One region of the Streptomyces sp. ML-6 genome, then DNA from elsewhere that is predicted to be linked to it. Evidence: riboswitches for the same ligand, from Rfam matches in the RefSeq annotation. Region 1 holds a riboswitch; each other region holds the start of a gene.
What was found. A riboswitch is a leader RNA that binds a small molecule or an ion and turns the genes downstream of it on or off. The one in region 1 is predicted to bind cobalamin.
Positions count from the first base shown of each region.

Region 2: linked by a shared signal. The riboswitch ahead of OCT49_RS27660 (energy-coupling factor ABC transporter permease) and the one ahead of OCT49_RS01570 (ABC transporter substrate-binding protein) in region 1 are both predicted to bind cobalamin.
Region 3: linked by a shared signal. The riboswitch ahead of OCT49_RS06650 (cobalamin biosynthesis protein) and the one ahead of OCT49_RS01570 (ABC transporter substrate-binding protein) in region 1 are both predicted to bind cobalamin.
Region 4: linked by a shared signal. The riboswitch ahead of OCT49_RS24105 (ribonucleoside-diphosphate reductase subunit alpha) and the one ahead of OCT49_RS01570 (ABC transporter substrate-binding protein) in region 1 are both predicted to bind cobalamin.

Region 1 is NZ_JAOTIK010000001.1:332,009-334,196, reverse strand. Features, by position in the region: gene OCT49_RS01570 (ABC transporter substrate-binding protein) at 1-752, opposite strand, end outside; cobalamin riboswitch at 792-923, opposite strand; gene OCT49_RS01565 (serine hydrolase domain-containing protein) at 1,236-2,188, shown strand, end outside.
Region 2 is NZ_JAOTIK010000001.1:6,249,589-6,251,776, reverse strand. Features, by position in the region: partial or broken gene OCT49_RS27670 (LysR substrate-binding domain-containing protein) at 1-230, opposite strand, end outside; partial or broken gene OCT49_RS27665 (short-chain dehydrogenase/reductase) at 220-441, shown strand; cobalamin riboswitch at 639-822, shown strand; gene OCT49_RS27660 (energy-coupling factor ABC transporter permease) at 853-1,557, shown strand; gene OCT49_RS27655 (energy-coupling factor ABC transporter substrate-binding protein) at 1,554-1,934, shown strand; gene cbiQ (cobalt ECF transporter T component CbiQ) at 1,942-2,188, shown strand, end outside.
Region 3 is NZ_JAOTIK010000001.1:1,502,338-1,504,525, reverse strand. Features, by position in the region: gene OCT49_RS06655 (cobyric acid synthase) at 1-88, opposite strand, end outside; gene OCT49_RS06650 (cobalamin biosynthesis protein) at 85-1,128, opposite strand; cobalamin riboswitch at 1,273-1,402, opposite strand; gene OCT49_RS06645 (hypothetical protein) at 1,662-1,892, opposite strand; gene OCT49_RS06640 (inorganic phosphate transporter) at 1,928-2,188, opposite strand, start outside.
Region 4 is NZ_JAOTIK010000001.1:5,411,761-5,413,948, forward strand. Features, by position in the region: gene OCT49_RS24105 (ribonucleoside-diphosphate reductase subunit alpha) at 1-1,303, opposite strand, end outside; cobalamin riboswitch at 1,444-1,570, opposite strand; gene mctP (monocarboxylate uptake permease MctP) at 1,726-2,188, opposite strand, start outside.

The DNA.
Region 1 (2,188 bases):
ACGTCGCCGAAGGTGGCGTCGAAGTCCGCGAAGACGTTCCTGCCACCGGCGAGTTCGACGATCTCGTTGCCGATGCCCTTGCCGCCCGCCGTGAACGCGGAGCTTTCACCGGAGTCGTAGACGAAAACCGAGCGGGGCGAGGCGTCCTCGAGCCCCGTCTCGACCGCCGCGATCCTCCGCCGTTCCCGGGCGATCAGCTTCTGGCCGCGCTCCGGTACGCCGAAGGTCCTGGCGACCTGGGTGATCTCGGTGGCGAGCTGATCGACGCCGACCCCGCCCTCGGCGCAGCTCTCGATGTTCAGCCGGGTGTTGATGCCGTTCTTCCGGAGCTCCGCCCGGTCCTGGCCCCTGGCCTTGTCGAAGGCACTGTCGTACCCGCCGTAGACGAAGTCGGGGTTGGCGCCGAGCAGCACTTCCTTGGAGGGGTACTCCTCCGCGAGCACCTTGATCCCCTCGTACGCGGACCGGTACTCCGGCAGGACGCTGTCGTCCAGGTAGGCCGTCCCGACCAGCCGGTCCTGGAGTCCGAGGGCCAGCATGATCTCGGTGACGTGCTGGTTCATGGTGACGACCCGTTCCGGCGGGGCGTCGAAGGTCGTTCTCGTACCACAGTTGGTGACCGTGTAGGGAAAACCGTCGGCGGCCGGTGCGGTCCCCGCCCCGCCCCCACCGCCGGTGTCGGAGCCGCAGCCGGTGAGCGGCAGCAGGAGCAGTGGTATGAGTACGAGCGGTACACGGCGGATCCGTGGCATGGCCGGCCCTTTCCGGGGGATGTCCTCGTCCCCTGGGTCGTCTGGGAAGGCGGCGCGGCCAGTATCTGGCTTCCGGGCTGTTGCAGCCCGGTCACAGTGGCGGGACCGTACCGGATTCGCACCGGTTTCCTGACGCGCGTCGCCCGGGTTTCCGGAGCCCATTCTGTCAGACCGGTATTCCGGCAGGTCATGCCCCTTGCACCGACGACCGGTGGCCGGGGCCCGGCTGCCCCGGCCACCGGTGTGCGGGGGACAGCCCCACCAGGAACCGGGCGGCCAGCAGGATCGCCGCGGACGGTTTCTGCGGAAATGCTGGAACCGGCGAACGGGGAACCACCCCTGCCGAAGCGATCCAACGGCCTCCGGTGTGCTCCGGACGGCCTTTCCATTTCATGTCCATTTCGTGGGAGTCGGCGCGTGCACACGTGGGAAGAACAGCGGTTTCGTCCGTCCGGACGGCGGGGGAGGAAGCGGCGCGGGGCCGTGACGGGAGCGGCCGTGCTGGCCGTGGGCGTGCTCGCGGCGGGGGCCCTGGCACCGCCCGCCGCGGCAGCGCCCCTCCCCGGCCGGCCCGGCAGCACCGTGCAGCAGGGCCTGGACGAACTCGTGCGCTCCGACGGCATGCCCGCCGCCCTGGCCGGTGTCACGGACGGCGGGGGACGCACCCGTACGTACACCGCGGGTGTCGGCGACCTCGCCACCGGCGCCGGGGCGCCCCGCGACGGCCGGGTCCGCATCGGCAGCAACACCAAGGCGTTCACGGCCGTGGTCGTGCTGCAACTCGTCGCCGAGGGCAGGGTGGAGCTCGACGGCCGCATCGACACGTATCTGCCGGGTCTCGTGCACGGTGACGGCATCGACGGCGGCCGCATCACCGTCCGCCAACTCCTCCAGCACACCAGCGGACTCCCGAACTACGTCGAGCACCTGGGTGAGGAGATCCGTCACTACGAGCCCCGTGAACTGCTCGACCTCGCACTCCGGCACGGGGCCGACTTCGAACCCGGCAGGGGCTGGAAGTACAGCAACAGCAACTACCTGGTCGCCGGACTCCTCGTGGAGAAGGTCACCGGGCGCCCCCTCGCCACGGAGATCGACCGGCGCGTCATCCGGCGCGCCGGACTGCGCCACACCTACTTCCCCGCCCCCGGCGAACTGCGCATCCGCGGACCCCATCCCAGGGGCTACTACCAGGACTCCGCGGACGCGCCCCTCGTCGACGCCACCGAGTGGGACCCCTCCTGGGCCTGGGCGGCAGGGCAGTTGGTGTCCACCAACTCCGACCTCAACCGCTTCTACTCCGCGCTCCTGCGCGGTCGCCTCCTGCCGGAGCCGCAGCTCGACCAGATGCGCACCACGGTCCCGGCCGGCGCCCCCTTCGCCGACGGCGCCCGTTACGGACTCGGCCTGGTCGGCACACCGCTCTCCTGCGACGG
Region 2 (2,188 bases), 5.9 Mb from region 1:
GACCACCCCCTGACCGTTGACGACCGCCGCGTGGGTCTCCTCGGCGCTGCTCACCACCCCGCCCACCCGCCCCGGGCGTCCAGGGCCAGCCAGTAGTCCCGCAGCGGACCGGCCTCCGGTGGAAGGGCGAGGAACGGCTCGTCGAGGAGGTCCGCGAAATCGACCGCCCCCTCGTGGTCGGCCGCGGCCCGCACCGCCAGGGGGTGCCCCTGCGGCAGCGCCACCAGGCGGACGGTGCAAGGCGGCGACGGCACCCAGCCCGGGGACCCGGCGAAGGCCGCGGCGGCGATCCGGCTGGCCCTGGACGCCGAGCGGACCCCGCTGCGACTCGTCCTCGGCGGCGACGCGGTGGACGCCGTCGTCAGGCACCTGGACTCGGTGCGGGCCGAGCTCGCCGAGTGGGAGAAGGTCTCCCGGGGAACGGACTTCGACCCGCGGTGACGGCAGGCACGGTACGGGGGTGACGGCAGGGGCCGCCCGCGGTGACGGCAGGGGCGGTACGGGGCGTACGGGGCCGTCCGCGCAGGTGGCCGGCACCGCGCGCCGGCCCCTGCACGCGCGGGCGCGCGGGCGGGCGCGCGGGCGCGCGGTGCGTCCCGCCCCCTCCGGGCGTGCTTGTCACCACCCCGGGTCGGGCATTACTGTCGCCACGCCTTGGTGAACGGGAAATCCGGTGTGATACCGGTGCGGCCCTCGCCACTGTGATCGGGAAGTCCGGCTCCAGCCCCCTGCGGGCAGCCACTGGGTCCTCGGACCCGGGAAGGCGGAGCACGGGCGGTGGTACCCGTCAGCCAGGAGACCGGCCAAGGCGCGTCAACCATCCACGAGGTGCTGGAGAGGGTCTACTGAGCCATGCACATAGCCGAGGGCTTTCTGCCTCCGGCGCACGCGATCGCCTGGGGCGTCGCGTCCGCGCCGTTCGTCGTACACGGAGTACGGTCACTCACCCGTGAGGTCAAGGAGCACCCGGAGAGCACCCTGCTCCTCGGCGCCTCCGGGGCCTTCACCTTCGTCCTGTCGGCCCTGAAACTCCCTTCGGTGACCGGGAGTTGCTCGCACCCCACGGGCACCGGGCTGGGCGCCATCCTCTTCCGGCCGCCGATCATGGCGGTGCTCGGCACCATCACCCTGCTCTTCCAGGCGCTGCTGCTGGCCCACGGCGGCCTGACCACGCTCGGCGCCAACGTCTTCTCGATGGCGGTCGTCGGCCCCTGGGCCGGGTACGGGCTGTACCGGCTGCTGCGGCGGTTCGACGTGCCGCTGATGGTGGCGGTGTTCTTCGCCGCGTTCGTCGCCGACCTCTCCACCTACTGCGTCACCAGTGTGCAGCTGGCGCTGGCCTTCCCCGACCCGAGCAGCGGTTTCCTGGGCGCGCTCGGCAAGTTCGGCTCCATCTTCGCCGTCACCCAGATCCCGCTCGCGGTGAGCGAGGGGCTGCTGACGGTGGTCGTGATGCGGCTGCTGGCGCAGTCCAGCAAGGGGGAACTGACCCGGCTGGGCGTGTTCCCGGCCGTCCGGGCGGACCGGACCGGCACGCCCGAGGGAGTGGCCCGATGAGCCGTAACGCGAAGATCAACGCCCTGTTGCTGCTCGTCGTGGCCGCGCTCGCGGTCCTGCCGCTGGCGCTCGGCCTCGGCGACCACAAGGAGGAGCCGTTCGCGGGCGCCGACGCCGAGGCGGAGACGGCGATCACCGAGCTCGAACCGGACTACGAACCCTGGTTCTCGCCCCTGTACGAACCGCCGTCCGGCGAGATCGAGTCGGCGCTCTTCGCCCTCCAGGCGGCGCTCGGCGCGGGTGTCCTCGCCTACTACTTCGGGCTGCGCCGGGGCCGCCGCCAGGGCTCGGAACTCGCAGGGGCGCAGGGGCAGGCACGGCGGGATCCCGAAAGCGCGCCCGTCGGTACCGGGGACTCCCCCGCCGAGGGAGCCTGAACCCGCGGTGCTGCCGATCGACGAGGCGGCGCACGGCAACCGCTGGCGCCGCCGTCACCCCGTGGACAAGGCCGTGCTCGGACTCGGGCTCACCGTGCTCGCGATCTCGCTGCCGCCCTGGCCCGGCGCGGCGCTCGTCCTGGTGACGGCGCTCGTGCTGCTGACCGGTCCGGCGGGCGTGCCGGGCCGGCGGCTGTGGCGGGCGTACCGGGTGCCGTTGGGTTTCTGCGTGACCGGGGCGGCCACCCTGCTGG
Region 3 (2,188 bases), 1.2 Mb from region 1:
GGCGCACCAGCCAGCGGCAGATGCCCGCGGTGACGACGCTCTTGCCGGCGTCGGAGGTGGTTCCGGCGATCAGCAGCCCGCCGCTCATGGGTTTCTCCGTCCTGGAGTGCGAGATCCTGGGGTGCGAGGGCCGAGGACGCGAGGTCCTGCCACGTCCGGCACGGCCGTCCGGCGGCCCGCGATCCGCCGGGCGGCGAGCGACACGCCGAACCGGCCCGCCACGCACACGCCCAGGGCCAGCACGCCCACCCGGCGCGACAGCCGCACCGCGCGCTCGATGTCCGCGCCCTCCACCGCCCGGCCGGCCTCCCCGTTGAGCACGGGACGGTGCTCGACCCGGCCGCCGTACGCGAGGGTCCCGCCGAGCCGTACGCCGAGCGCGCCCGCGAACGCGGCCTCCACCGGGCCCGCGTTGGGGCTCGGGTGCCGGCCGGCATCGGCCCGCCAGGCCCGTGCCGCCGCACCCGGACGGCCGCCCGCGGCCACGGCGAGCAGGGCGGTGAGCCGGGCGCCGGGCCAGCCCGCGAGGTCGTCGAGGCGGGCCGAGGCCCAGCCGTAGCGCCGGTACCGGGGCGACTTGTGGCCGACCATGGCGTCCAGGGTGTTGACGGCCCGGAAACCGGCCAGCCCCGGCACCCCGCCCAGCGCGCCCCACACCAGGGCGCCGACCACGGCGTCGGAGGTGTTCTCGGCCACGGACTCCACCACGGCGCGGGCGATCTGCGGCCCGTCGAGGGACTGCGGGTCGCGCCCGCACAGATGCGGCAGCCGTTCGCGGGCCAGCTCGATGTCGCCGGCCGCCAGGGCGTCGCCGATGGCCCGTGCCTCGCGGCCCAGGGACGTGCCGCCGACGACGGACCAGGTGGTGGCGGCGGTCAGCGCGAGGGAGGCGGCGGGGCGGTCGCGCAGGGCGCGGGCGACCAGCGCGGCACCGCCCGCGACGCCTCCGGCGCAGACGAGGGCGTGCAGCGCGCCCCACCCGCGGTGGTCGTGCCACAGACGGCGCTCGACGTTCGCCACGGCCCGCCCGAACCCGGCCACCGGGTGCCCCCTGCGGGGGTCACCGAGCAGCAGGTCGCCGAGCAGACCGGCGGCGGCGCCGTACGCGAAGACGCGGTCGGCTCGCACGCTCAACCGGCCGTCGTGCCTCGGAGGATCCCGGTACGGGCGGCTCTCGGCGAGAGCGCCCCGACGACGGACGCACGGCAGCCAGGCATGGCGATATGTCCTCACTCAGGGTCCGCGCCCTGGTTCGACGTGACCGGCGACGAGAGTCTCCTGGCTCCCGGATCCGCGGTTCCCCCGGCCTTCCAGCCCGCTCGCGCGTGCCGTGACTTCCGGTGTTGGGGGACCGCTCCCCGGTGACAGTGGCGGGACCGCGCCGGATTCGCACCGGCTTCCTCTGCTGTCGCCGTGATTGGCTCCGGCAGTCCACCACGCCCCGCGAACGCCCGTCAACCTGCCGTTGACCTGCGGCGGCGCAGTGTGCTGAGACCCACATCGCCCCGGGCGCACGGCGAAGGGCCGGACACCTCGCGGGTGTCCGGCCCTCCGTGACGCGCGTGCTCGGACGTCACGTATGCGCTCGGACGTGATGCGTGCGCTCGGGCGTCACGTAGGCGCTTGAACGTCACGCATGTGCTCGGGCGTGACGCGTGTGCTCAGGCGACGATGAGGAAGATCCCGTACGCGACCGCCGCCACGCACAGCGCGAAGCAGACGTACGCCCCGGCGCGGGCCAGCAGCACCGAGCCGCCGGAGCCGCCCTGCGCCGCCGGTTCGGCCTGCTTGGAGAGGCCGACGATGCCGAGGGTGAAGAGGCCCACCAGGGCGACGGTGACCACGAGGGAGACGCCGAACACGGAACCGAGGGCTGCCCAGTCGATTTTCATGCTGATTCCTTAGACGGCCGGCCTGGACGGCCCGCTCAGACGGTGGCGGGTCGCGCCGGGTCCTGGGTGGTGGTGGTTGCGGCCGGGGCCACGATGGTGGCCGTGAGGTTCTGGACCGGTGCCTGGGCCGTGGTGGGCGGCGGGCTGACGGCGGCGATGGCCGTGGTGACGACGCCCGCGGGCTCGACGTCGCCGTCCGACGGGGCGACGTCGCCGTGGCCGACCGGCTTGCGGCGCGAGATCAGCCAGATCGAGCCGGAGCCCGCGACCAGCAGCGCCGCCACGACGACGACACC
Region 4 (2,188 bases), 5.1 Mb from region 1:
CGGCGGTCTGGTTGGCGGTCCGGTTGGCGGCGTCCTTGAACGTCATCCAGCCCTGACCGGTCTGGGCGAGGGTGCGCATCATCCGGCCGTACAGCTCCCGGGCGGGCATCGACTTGCGGGCCAGCCCCTTCGCCTCCGCGGCCCGGTACGCCGCGTCGAAGTCGTCGCCCCACAAGTCCACCAGCTCGGGCACGTCGGCGGGCGAGAACAGCGACCAGTGGCCGTCCGCCTCGACCCGGCGCATGAACTCGTCCGGGATCCAGTGCGCCAGGTTGAGGTTGTGCGTGCGCCGCTGGTCCTCGCCGGTGTTGTCCCGCAGCTCCAGGAACTCCTCGATGTCCGCGTGCCAGGTCTCCAGGTAGACCGCGGCGGCACCCTTGCGCCGGCCGCCCTGGTTGACCGCGGCGACGGAGGCGTCGAGCGTCTTCAGGAACGGCACGATGCCGTTGGAGTGCCCGTTGGTGCCGCGGATCAGCGAACCCCGGGAACGGATGCGGGAGTACGGCAGGCCGATGCCCCCGGCGTGCTTGGAGAGCCGGGCCACCTGGTGGTAGCGGTCGTAGATCGAGTCCAGCTCGTCGAGCGGGGAGTCCAGCAGGTAGCAGGAGGACATCTGCGGGTGCCGGGTGCCGGAGTTGAAGAGGGTCGGCGAGGAGGGCAGGTAGTCGAGCCGGCTCATCAGCCCGTACAGCGCCGCGACCTCGTCCACGGCACGCGGGGAGTCGTCCTCGGCGAGCCCGGACGCGACCCGGAGCATGAAGTGCTGCGGCGTCTCGACGACCTGACGGGTGTGCGGGTGACGCAGCAGGTAGCGGCTGTGCAGGGTCCGCAGCCCGAAGTAGCCGAAGCGGTCGTCGGCGCCGTCGGCGAGCGCGCGCTCCACCAGCGCGTCGAGGGCGTCCGCGTTGCGGGCGACGAAGCCGGCCGTGCGGTCGGCGATCAGGCCCTCGCGGTGCCCGACGGCGACCGAGGCGGAGAAGGAGACGGCGCCCTGGCCGGCGGCCTCGTCCGCGATGGCGCGGGTCAGGAGCCGGGCGGCGAGCCGGGAGTAGGCGGGGTCCTCGGAGATCAGTCCGGCGGCGGCCTCGGTGGCCAGCGCACACAGCTCGGCCTCGTCCGCCCGCGCGCTGCGGCCGCGCAGTGCGGCGGCGGCGACGCGCCCGGGGTCGGTGTCGGGCAGATCGGCGGTGAGGTCGGTCAGGGTCCGCAGCAGCGCGGCCCCCGGTCCGTCGTGTGCGGCTGCCCCGGAATCGGCGGCCGTGGACGCGGCGACCGAAGCCGGATCGGCTGGCGCGATGGTCACGTGGTGCTCTCCCTCGCTCGGCTCGGGGCCGGCGGGGGAACGGGGCGGCCGTGCGGGCACGCACCCGGGACGGGACGGCGCTCCGCACGGCGTCCGCCGGCCCAACCGCGAGGCCCGGACGTCTGGCGCCCGGATCGGTCGAGCCGGACGCACTGTCGGCAGGTCCTCGGACTTGTCCGGGGTGCGCGAATGCGCACTGAACACACCGTTGCGGGACAGTTCCGGATTCGCACCGGATTCCCCTGCGGCGACAGCGAGGATGAGCATACATGTGGGGGCAGCCCGATGAAGCAGCCCCCAGATGTTGTGTCGGTCAGCTCGGTCCGGACCGGCGGGAAGCGCCCTGCGGGCCTTCCGGAAACAGCGGACGGCCCGCTCCCGCCGCCCTTCGGGAAGGGGCGGGAACGGGCCGTCACGGGGCGTCAGTGGCCGCCGGGCGCCCCCGCCGTGGCCGGCGGGAGCTCGGCGGCGACACCCGGATCGCCCGCGTCGGCCGTGTAGTCGGACGGCGAGGTCTCGTCGGTCCCGGCGGGCGCCTTCATGGCGTTCAGGACCAGGGTGAGCACCACCACGACCACCGCGTTCAGCACGAACGCGGTGAGACCGATGTAGCCGATCTCGCCGATGCCGGGGATCTCCGCGGACGAGCCGCCGAAGTGCTCCTGCGTCGGCGAGGCGACCCCGTACGCGGCCACCGTCCCGTACACCATGCCGACCGCCCAGCCCGCGAGCAGCGCCCAGCGGTGGAACCAGCGGGTGAACAGGCCGCCGACCAGGGCCGGCATCGTCTGGAGGATCCAGATCCCGCCGAGCAGCTGGAAGTTGATCGCGACGGTCTTGTCCATCGTGAGGACGAAGGCGAGCGCCCCGACCTTGACGAGCAGC